DNA from 2 places in the Xanthomonas sp. CFBP 8443 genome. Region 1 is predicted to be linked to the other one. Evidence: riboswitches for the same ligand, from Rfam matches in the RefSeq annotation. Region 1 holds a riboswitch; the other holds the start of a gene.
What was found. Region 1 has a riboswitch for cobalamin ahead of metE (5-methyltetrahydropteroyltriglutamate--homocysteine S-methyltransferase). Riboswitches for the same ligand answer to the same signal wherever they lie in the genome.

Region 1 (4,611 bases):
AGCCGATGGTGGTGGTCGGGTAGGCCGGCAGCCGCAACGCCGCCAGCTGCGCCTCGCGCCGCTGCGGATACGGCGACTGCCGGCGCCCGGCATCCTCGCTCAGCGCCGCCACCCGGCGTGCGACCTCGGGGCGATGCACGCGCGCGGACGCACGCCGCGTCTCCAGCGCCTCGCGCGCCGCTGCCAGCTCGGTCTGCGCGTGCGGCAGCTCCAGCAGCGCATCGGCCAGTGTGCGCAGTTCCTGCAGTTTCTGCCGGGCGAAGGCCAGCCATGCGTGCAGTTCGCGATCCAGGCGCTGTTCCTGCTCCAGATCCACCGGTACGTGCAGCAGCGAACACGACGGCGCCAGCCACAGGCGCTCGCTGCCGACATGCCCGACCGCGTAACGCGCCAGGGTCAGCGCCGTGTCCAGCGGCGTGCGCCAGACGTTGCGGCCGTTGACCAGTCCGGCCGACAGCACGCGGTCGGCCGGCAGCGCCTGCAGCACCGCGTCCAACTGCGCCACGCCGCGCACCAGGTCCACGTGCAGGCCGTCCACCGGCAGCGACGCGGCCAGTTCCAGGTTGTCGCCCAGCTCGCCGAAATACGTGGTCAGCAGCAGCTTCGGCCGCGGCGCCTGGGCCAGGAACGCATAGGCGCGGCCATAGGCCTCGCGCGCGGCGAGGTCCAGATCCAGCACCAGCGCCGGCTCGTCGATCTGCACCCAGGCGGCACCGGCAGCGTCGAGTTGCTGCAGCAGTTCGGCGTAGGCCGGCAACAGGCTGTCCAGCAGCGCCCAGCGGTCGCTGCCGTCCACGGTCTTGGACAGCAGCAGGAAGGTCACCGGCCCGATCAGCACCGGCCGCGTAGTGATGCCCAGCGCCTTGGCTTCCAGGAACTCGGCCAACGGCTTGTCGCCACGCAGGCGGAAATGCTGGCGCCGCGCCAGTTCCGGCACCAGGTAGTGGTAGTTGGTGTCGAACCACTTGGTCATTTCCAGCGCGTGCAGGTCCAGGCCGTCCTCCTGCGTGCCGCGCGCCATCGCGAAGTAGCCGGCCAGCGGATCGGCATCGGCCAGCGCGCGGTAGCGCTGCGGGATCGCGTCGAACAGGAACGCGGTGTCGAGCATCGCGTCGTACAGGCTGAAGTCGTTGCTGGGCGGCAGGTCCACCCCGGCCTCGACCTGCAGCCGCCAGTGCCGCTGGCGCAACTGCCGCGCCGTGTCTTGCAGGCTTGCGCCGTTGCTGTCGCCGCGCCAGTAGCTTTCCAGCGCTCGCTTGAGCTCGCGCCGCGCACCGATGCGCGGGAAGCCCAGGTTGGTCACGATCGTCATTTGCGTTTCCTCATTGCGTTCATGGGCATTGAGGAACGAAGGAACCGCGCGCCGTCCGCCCGTTCGCACGGGACGCCCGCCACGCCAGCGACCTTCGCCCCCGCGGGCGAACCGGCGCCACGCGGGCAGGCGGAAGAGCGCGGCGCGGCGCAGGGCCACGGCACGGCTTCCGGCCGCCTCCCCGCGGAGACGCCAGGTCGAATCGGAGGACGCACAGGTCCTCCGGCCGGGGCCGGTATTCGGGCTGATGGACGAGCGCACCGTGCCGGCTGCGCGCCTACTGTCCGCCGCTTCCCAGGCCGGCATGCGCCGGCCCAGTGCCATTGACGGAGGTCGTTTCCATTCACCGCTGCGGGGCAGCTCCGGAATGGGCAGGCGCTTGCGGCGCCGGCCTTCACCGGATTCCCGTTTAAATCCATCCCTTCATCCGAATGAAGCGATGGATACCTTCGGCGAGCGCACGATAGGCCGGATGCGGCGGCGGGTCAAGCGCCAAGTGAATTCGCCGACGTTGGCCGGCAACGTTCACGGCGAACGTGTAAGCTATTGATCCCAAAGCCAATGATCTGGCGCTCCCGCGGCAAGCGGCAGCGCAGCACCGCCGCGCCCAATGACGCTTCCGCTCCAGACCTCCGACCTGCCCGCGCGCTACGCCGCTTCCCTGCGCCTGTCCGTTGCGCCGATGATGGACTGGACCGATCGCCATTGCCGCGTGTTCCACCGGTTGCTGGCGCCGTCGGCGCGGCTGTATACCGAGATGGTGCATGCCAATGCGGTGGTGCTGGGCGATCGCGCGCGCTTGCTGGGCTTCGATGCGGTCGAGCATCCGCTGGCGCTGCAGCTGGGTGGCAGCGATCCGGCGCTGTTGGCGCAGGCGGCGCGGATCGGCCAGGAGTGGGGCTACGACGAGGTCAATCTCAATTGCGGCTGCCCGTCCGACCGGGTCCAGGCCGGGCGCTTCGGTGCCTGCCTGATGCGCGAGCCGGCGCTGGTCGCCGAGTGCGTGGCGGCGATGGTGCAGGCGGTGGACATCCCGGTCACGGTGAAGTGCCGCCTGGGCGTGGACCAGGACGACGACTACGCGGTCTTCCTCGCCTTCGTCGACCAGGTCGCCGCCGCCGGTTGCGGGCTGTTCGTGGTGCATGCGCGCAACGCGTGGCTGCAGGGCCTGTCGCCGAAGGAGAACCGCGAGGTGCCGCCGCTGCGCTACGACTGGGCGCACCGGCTCAAGCGCGAACGCCCGCAGCTGCGGATCGTGCTCAACGGCGGGCTAGCCGAGGTGGAGACGGCCCAGGCGCAGCTGGAGGCGGTCGACGGGGTGATGCTGGGCCGGGCGGCCTACCACGATCCCTATGTGCTGCACCGGCTGGACGCGGCCCTGACCGGCGCCACGCCGCGGCCGCGCGCCGAGCTGCTGCGCGCACTGCGGCCCTACGTCGAGGCGCGCCTGGCCGATGGGGTGGCGCTCAAGCACATCGCACGGCACCTGCTCGGCCTGTTCCACGGTCAGCCGGGCGGCCGCGCGTTCCGCCAGGCGCTCAGCGAGGGCGCGCACCGGCCGGGCGCGGACTGGGCGCTGCTGGAACAGGCGTTGCAGCCGACCGAGGGCGGGGCGCGCGCCGCGGCGTAAAGGGGCTTGGCAGGGTTGCGAGTGTCTGAGCCTGCCGGGACCTGTGCTTCCTCCCATACGGTTTGGGTCGATGCCGCTGGCTCCCTTTTGACGCTCGTTCAGTTATTTTGTTCAGGTTGTTGCGGCGACCAGTGTCACCCTCCGAGAGGGCGGCAGACCGTGCACAACCGGGGCCGGGCAGCGCCGGGGACAGCCCGTCAGGAGCGCCGATGGGAGTTCATTTGCCTGAACGCCGACAGCCGCAAGCGGAAAAGTTCAGATCGGATTCACCCCGAAAAATCAAGAATTTGGCTCGATTTTGCAGAATCGTGCCGCTGTCGCCATGCGGTCCGTTTCACAACTTTTGAACGTTTCCGATCAGTCCGTTAGGATGCCTGTCGTGACCCTTGCCACTCTCCGCCGCTGCCGCACCGCTGTCGTGATCGCGTTCGCGCTCACGGCTGCCGGCCATGGCTGGGCGCAGCAGCGTGGTCCGGGTCCGGCCATGGCGCAGGCCCGCGATGCTGCCCGGGCGCGCGACTACAACGGCAGTTCGCTGTCCGATGCGGTGCGGCGGGTCCAGCGGTCCACCGGTGGACAGATCCTCGGCGCCGAGCGCGTGCCGTTCGACGGACGCGACATCAACCGGGTCAAGTACATGGATGGCCGCGGACGCGTTCGCTACATGGACGATCCGCAACCGGGCGGCGTCGCGCCGCCGCGCGTTCCGCGCCCGATCGAGCCGCAGGAACCACCACGCGACGATAACCCCTGAGCCAGGATAGTTTGGTTCAGCTTGCAACATCCAATGCCCCGGCCGCCGGCCATCCGTAAGAAGTAACTAGGGAGAGTTCATGCGTATCCTTCTGGTCGAAGACGAAGCCCCGCTGCGTGAGACCCTGGCTGCTCGCCTGAAGCGCGAGGGGTTCGCGGTGGATGCGGCGCAGGACGGCGAGGAAGGCCTGTACATGGGCCGCGAAGTGCCCTTCGACGTGGGCATCATCGACCTCGGCCTGCCGAAGATGTCGGGCATGGAGCTGATCAAGGCGCTGCGCGACGAAGGCAAGAAGTTTCCGGTGCTGATCCTCACCGCGCGTTCGAGCTGGCAGGACAAGGTCGAGGGCCTGAAGCAGGGCGCCGACGACTATCTGGTCAAGCCGTTCCATGTCGAGGAGTTGCTGGCGCGGGTCAACGCGCTGCTGCGCCGCGCCGCGGGCTGGAGCAAGCCGACCCTGGAGTGCGGGCCGGTGGCGCTGGATCTGGCGGCGCAGACGGTCAGCGTCAGCGGCAGCAACGTCGACCTGACCAGCTACGAATACAAGGTGCTCGAATACCTGATGATGCACGCCGGCGAACTGGTCTCCAAGGCCGACCTCACCGAGCACATCTACCAGCAGGATTTCGACCGCGACTCCAACGTACTGGAAGTGTTCATCGGCCGCCTGCGCAAGAAGCTGGATCCGGACGGCGAACTGAAGCCGATCGAGACCGTGCGCGGCCGCGGCTACCGTTTCGCCATCCCGCGCACCGAAGGCTGATCCCACGCGCCTGCGATCCGCAAGCGAAGGAAGCGACGGCGTGCCGGCACGACCCAAGTGGTACAAGCGCTGGCGCCCGCGTTCGCTGCAGGCGCGCCAGTTGCTGGCCGCCAGCCTGAGCCTGGTGGCGTTCCTGGCTGCGGCCGGTTATG
Region 2 (4,611 bases), 480 kb from region 1:
CGCGCGCGGCATGTCGCGGGAACAGGCGACGATGCGCGAAAGCGCTGCTTTGACGAAGCAGCCATGCGCGTTCGGATCCTGCAGGAGCGGCTTCAGCCGCGACGCTTTACCGGTAGAGCCCGGTCGCGGCTGAAGCCGCTCCTACAAGGGCTGCAGCGTCGATGTCGATGCCGCCGCGCTTTTCACAGTCGTAGCAAGCGCTGCGCCGTGCGGCGCAGCGCGTCGTTCCTCAGTGCGCCGCCGGCGCGTAGCGCAGCGTCACCGCGTACTCGCGGCCCGGCTGGTTGTACCAGTTGATGGTCTGGTAGTCGCGATCGAACACGTTGCTGGCCTTGGCCTGCAGCGTCCAGTCCGGCGCGAACGCGTATTCCACGCGCAGGTCGACGGTGCCGTAGCCGGCCAGGCGCACGCTGTTGGCCGCGTCGTCGTAGCGGTGGCCGCTGCCGAACGCGGTCACCCCGAGCTTGACCGGGCCGAAGCCGCGGTCCACGTCCAGCCGCGCGGTGTTCTGCGCGCGCCGCGCCAGCCAGTTGTCGCGGTTGCCGCCGTCGCTGCGGTTGCGCGGATCGGTGTGGCTGAGCTGCGCCGACAGTTCCCAGCCGGCCAGCGTCGCATAGCCGGTCAGCTCGGCGCCGCGGATCCGCGCTTCGTCCACGTTGACCGGCAGGAAGCTGACGGCGTCGTAGGAGATCAGGTCGTCGACGCGGGTCTCGTAGACGTTGAAGGTCCAGTTCCAGGTGTCGGCGTACTGCGCCACGCCCAGGTTGCCGCTCTTGGACTTCTCCGGCTTCAGTTCCGGATTGCCGGAGAACGGGTAGTACAGGTCGTTGAAGGTCGGCGCCTTGAAGCCGGTGCCGAGGCTGGCGGTGAGCTTGAAGCCGCCGTCCAGCGCCAGGCCCCAGCCGAGGCTGCCGGTGGTGTGCTGGCCGAACTGCTCGTTGTCGTCGCTGCGCACGCTGGCCTGCACCTGCTGCGCGCCGAAGCGGCCCTGGTACTCGGCGAACACGCCGGTGTTGTCGCGCTGGTCGACGTCGAAGGCGGTGCTGCCGGTGACTTCCTCGCGCTGCCAGTCGGCGCCGGCGCTGAGCAGGTGGCCCTCGGCCAGGCCGAAGTCGCCCTGCAGCGAGGCGGTGTCGCGGCGGCTGTCGAAGGTGCTGACGAAGCTGCGCGTGTCGCTGCCGGCGGCGTGGTAGTAGCTGTCGGCCTGGTCGGTGTTGCGGCCGAGCTGCGCGGCCACGTGCACGCGCTCGGACGGGGTCCAGTCGAGCTTGCCGCCGAACACCTGCTGGGTGTTGTCAGCCTCGTTGCCGGCAAACAGCGCATCGCCGTCGTATTCGTTGCGGCTGTCGATGTTCAGCGCCTGGCCTTCGATGCGCAGGGTGTCGCTCAGCGCATAGCCGGCGCGCGCGCTCAGCGAGGTGTTGCGGTAGCCGTCGCGGTCCGGCTCGTCGATGAAGCAGCCGGCGAACAGGGTGGCCGAACCGTTGCAGGCGTTGATGCCGTCGGTGTTCTGGTAGCCGCCCTGCACCGACAGCCAGCCGCGCTCGCCGCGGTTGCTGAAGCCGGCGCTGGCCTGGCGCAGGCCATTGCTGCCGGCGCCCAGGCTCAGGTTCTGCTGCAGGCCCTGGCCGCCGCGGCGGGTGAAGATCTGGATCACCCCGCCGATCGCATCGGAGCCGTACAGGCTCGAGCGCGGGCCGCGCACGACCTCGATGCGCTCGATCTGGCTCAGCGGCAGGTCCTGGAACGCGGCCAGGCCGGCGCTGGCCGAGCCGATGCGCACGCCGTCCACCAGCACCAGCACGTGGTCCGATTCGCTGCCGCGCAGGCTCAGCGTGGTCAGCTTGCCCAGCCCGCCCTGGTTGGACACGCCGATGCCGGCGCGGCCCTGCAGCAGTTGCGCCAGCGATGTGGCCTGGCTGCGCTCGATCTCGGCGCGGTCGATCACCTGCGCCGGGACCACGCTGTCCTCGACCGAGATCTGGGTGCGGGTGGCGGTGACCAGGACCTGGTCCAGGTCGGTGGCGGCATCGGCGGCGAGCGCCAGCGAGGGCAGGGACAGGGCGGACGCGATCGCGACCGAAAGCAGGCGGAACGACATGGGGCAACTCCGGCGCGCGGTTGCGCGCTGTGACGGCGAAGGAGTCGCGAACGGAAGGTGCAAGCGGACGGCGCCAGACGCGGCGCGGCACGCCGCGACGCCCTCCGCATCGCAACCAGTGGACTGCAAGGCCGGTCTCCGGGCTGGCGATCTGGGAGTCGGAACTCCCGGCTGGCGACGCCTTCCCATGCGGTTTGCACAGTGGCGCAGGTCGTCAGCTTGGATCGCTTACCGTTGCGGGGGCAGCGCCGGCCTTGTCGCAAGACGCACCGGCTTCCCGTTTCAACCTGCAGGCCGGGGCCGGCAGGTCACCTTGAAGCGGCGCGATTGTACGCGATCGGCGGCGTGGCGCGCGGATCAGTCGGCGTCGCGCTCGCCGGCGTGGCCGTCGTCGTCGCGTCCGCGGTCGCGCTCGGCGTCGTAGGCATGGCCGCCGGACGCGTCGTCGGCGTAGTCCGCATACGGCGTATCGCTATGGTCGCCGTCGCGGTCGAAATGGGTGGTCGCCACCGGTCCGGCCACCGGCAGGCCGCGTTGCGCCGGAAGCGCCGCCGCCGCCGTGTCCAGCTCGGCCAGCAACTGCGTGCGCCGTGCCTCGGGCAGTTCCTGCCAGTGGCAGCCGGTCAGCGCGCCCTCCAGCGAGTACAGCAGGTTGAGGCTGGGCTTGAAGCCGGCGCGCTTGACCTTCAGGAATGCGCCCACTGCGCCGGCCGCCGCCAAGTCCTCCTGCGTGCGCAGGCCGACCTGGCGCAGCCAGGCCGCGCTCTTGGGGCCGATGTTGCGCAGCTTCTCGGTGCTCATCGCAGCGCGTCGACGAAGACCTGGGCGAGCGCCTCCAGGCCGTGCTGGTCGTCGGCATCGAAGCGCGCCAGGTCCGGGCTGTCCAGGTCGAACACGCCGATCAGTTCGCCGTCGCGCAGCAGCGGCACCACCAGCTCCGAGCGCGACGCCGCATCGCAGGCGATATGCCCGGGGAAGGCCTCGACGTCGTCGATGCGCTGGGTCTGGCCGCTGCTGGCGGCGGCGCCGCACACGCCCTTGTGCAGCGGGATGCGCACGCACGCGGGCAGGCCCTGGAACGGCCCGACCACCAGTTCCTTGCCGTCGTACAGGTAGAAGCCGACCCAGTTCAACCGCGGCAGCGCGTGGTACACCAGCGCCGCCAGGTTGGCGGCATTGGCGATGCGGTCGGGTTCGCCGCTGACCAGGGAGCGGGCCTGGGCGAGCAACTGGGCGTACTGTTCCGGCTTGCTGCCGGTGAGCGAAGAGGAAGCGAACATCGCACGAGTCTAGCAGCGGCCGGTGGCGGCCTGGGCGGCGGAGACGGCCGACGCAAGGGAGAGCGGACGCGTGCCTGGATGGGCCGAGCCGTCGCTGGCAGCGATCGACCTGCGCCCCACGTGTTCCTTGGCGCATGCATCGGCGCGATGGCCCCTTTGCGCACGGGCAGATCGCCGATGACGCTGACGCGGCGGCACGGCGCCGGCTATCCTGCGCGGCCGCGCCGCATGTGGCGGCCCCGAGGATCCTGCGACGATGCGCTTCCCCGCCTTCTACGTCACCGGCACCGATACCGGCATCGGCAAGACCGTCGCCAGCACCGCGCTGCTGCATGCGCTGCGCGCGCGCGGGCAGGTGGCGGTGGGCATGAAGCCGGTCGCCAGCGGCTGCGAACGCGGCGCGGACGGCTGGCGCAACGAGGATGCGCTGGCGCTGCAGGCGGCCAGCGCGCCGCGGCCGGACTACGCGGACCTCAATCCCTATGCCTTGCCGCTGCCGCTGGCGCCGGAACTGGCCGCCGCCGAGGCCGGCGTGCGCGTGGAGCTGGAACCGATCGCGGCGGCCTTCGCGCGTCTGCGCGCGCAGGCCGACGTGGTGGTGGTGGAAGGCGTCGGCGGCTGGGCGGCGCCGCTGTCGGCGACGCTGGACCAGGCCGACCTGGCGCGCGCGCTGGCCTTGCCGGTGCTGCTGGTGGTCGGGCTGCGCCTGGGCTGCCTCAACCACGCCCGGCTCAGCGCCGCGGCGATCGCCGCCGACGGCCTGCGCTGCATCGGCTGGATCGGCAACGAGATCGATCCGGCGATGGAACGCATCGACGCCAATATGCAGATGCTGCAGGAGCGCTTGCCGATGCCCTGCTGGGGGCGGCTGCCGTACCGGCCGCAACCGGATCCGGCCGCGCTGGCGGCGCAGCTGCACCCATGGCCGGGCGAGCAGACGGCGGGCTGATTCGGTGCCTGGCCGCGAGCGCGCGCAGCGCAGGAATGGCGGCCGTGAGGAGGGTTTCTTGTGGAGGAGGGGATTTCAGCCCCAACGGACCGAAAAGTCGGGCTGAGACATCCGCAAGAAGCACAGGAATGCCTGGCAGTTGCGAAAATCCCGAGTCCCGAGTCCCGAGTCCCGGCCATAAAAAAGACCCGGTAGAGGGAGGGATCTACCGGGTCTTGGCTGCACGGGGGGAGGGACCCGCGCGTACCACTGGTCAGTCCTGCGGCTGTGCCGCAGCGGAC

Region 2: another riboswitch for cobalamin. It lies ahead of btuB (TonB-dependent vitamin B12 receptor); the one in region 1 lies ahead of metE (5-methyltetrahydropteroyltriglutamate--homocysteine S-methyltransferase).

The regions. Positions count from the first base shown of each region.
Region 1 is NZ_CP102592.1:430,899-435,509, forward strand. It holds gene metE (5-methyltetrahydropteroyltriglutamate--homocysteine S-methyltransferase) at 1-1,312, opposite strand, end outside; cobalamin riboswitch at 1,525-1,778, opposite strand; gene dusA (tRNA dihydrouridine(20/20a) synthase DusA) at 1,923-2,942, shown strand; gene NUG20_RS01710 (hypothetical protein) at 3,427-3,696, shown strand; gene NUG20_RS01715 (response regulator transcription factor) at 3,776-4,459, shown strand; gene NUG20_RS01720 (ATP-binding protein) at 4,545-4,611, shown strand, end outside.
Region 2 is NZ_CP102592.1:911,869-916,479, forward strand. It holds gene btuB (TonB-dependent vitamin B12 receptor) at 230-2,101, opposite strand; cobalamin riboswitch at 2,213-2,432, opposite strand; gene NUG20_RS03870 (TfoX/Sxy family protein) at 2,459-2,902, opposite strand; gene NUG20_RS03875 (free L-methionine (R)-S-oxide reductase MsrC) at 2,899-3,381, opposite strand; gene bioD (dethiobiotin synthase) at 3,638-4,330, shown strand.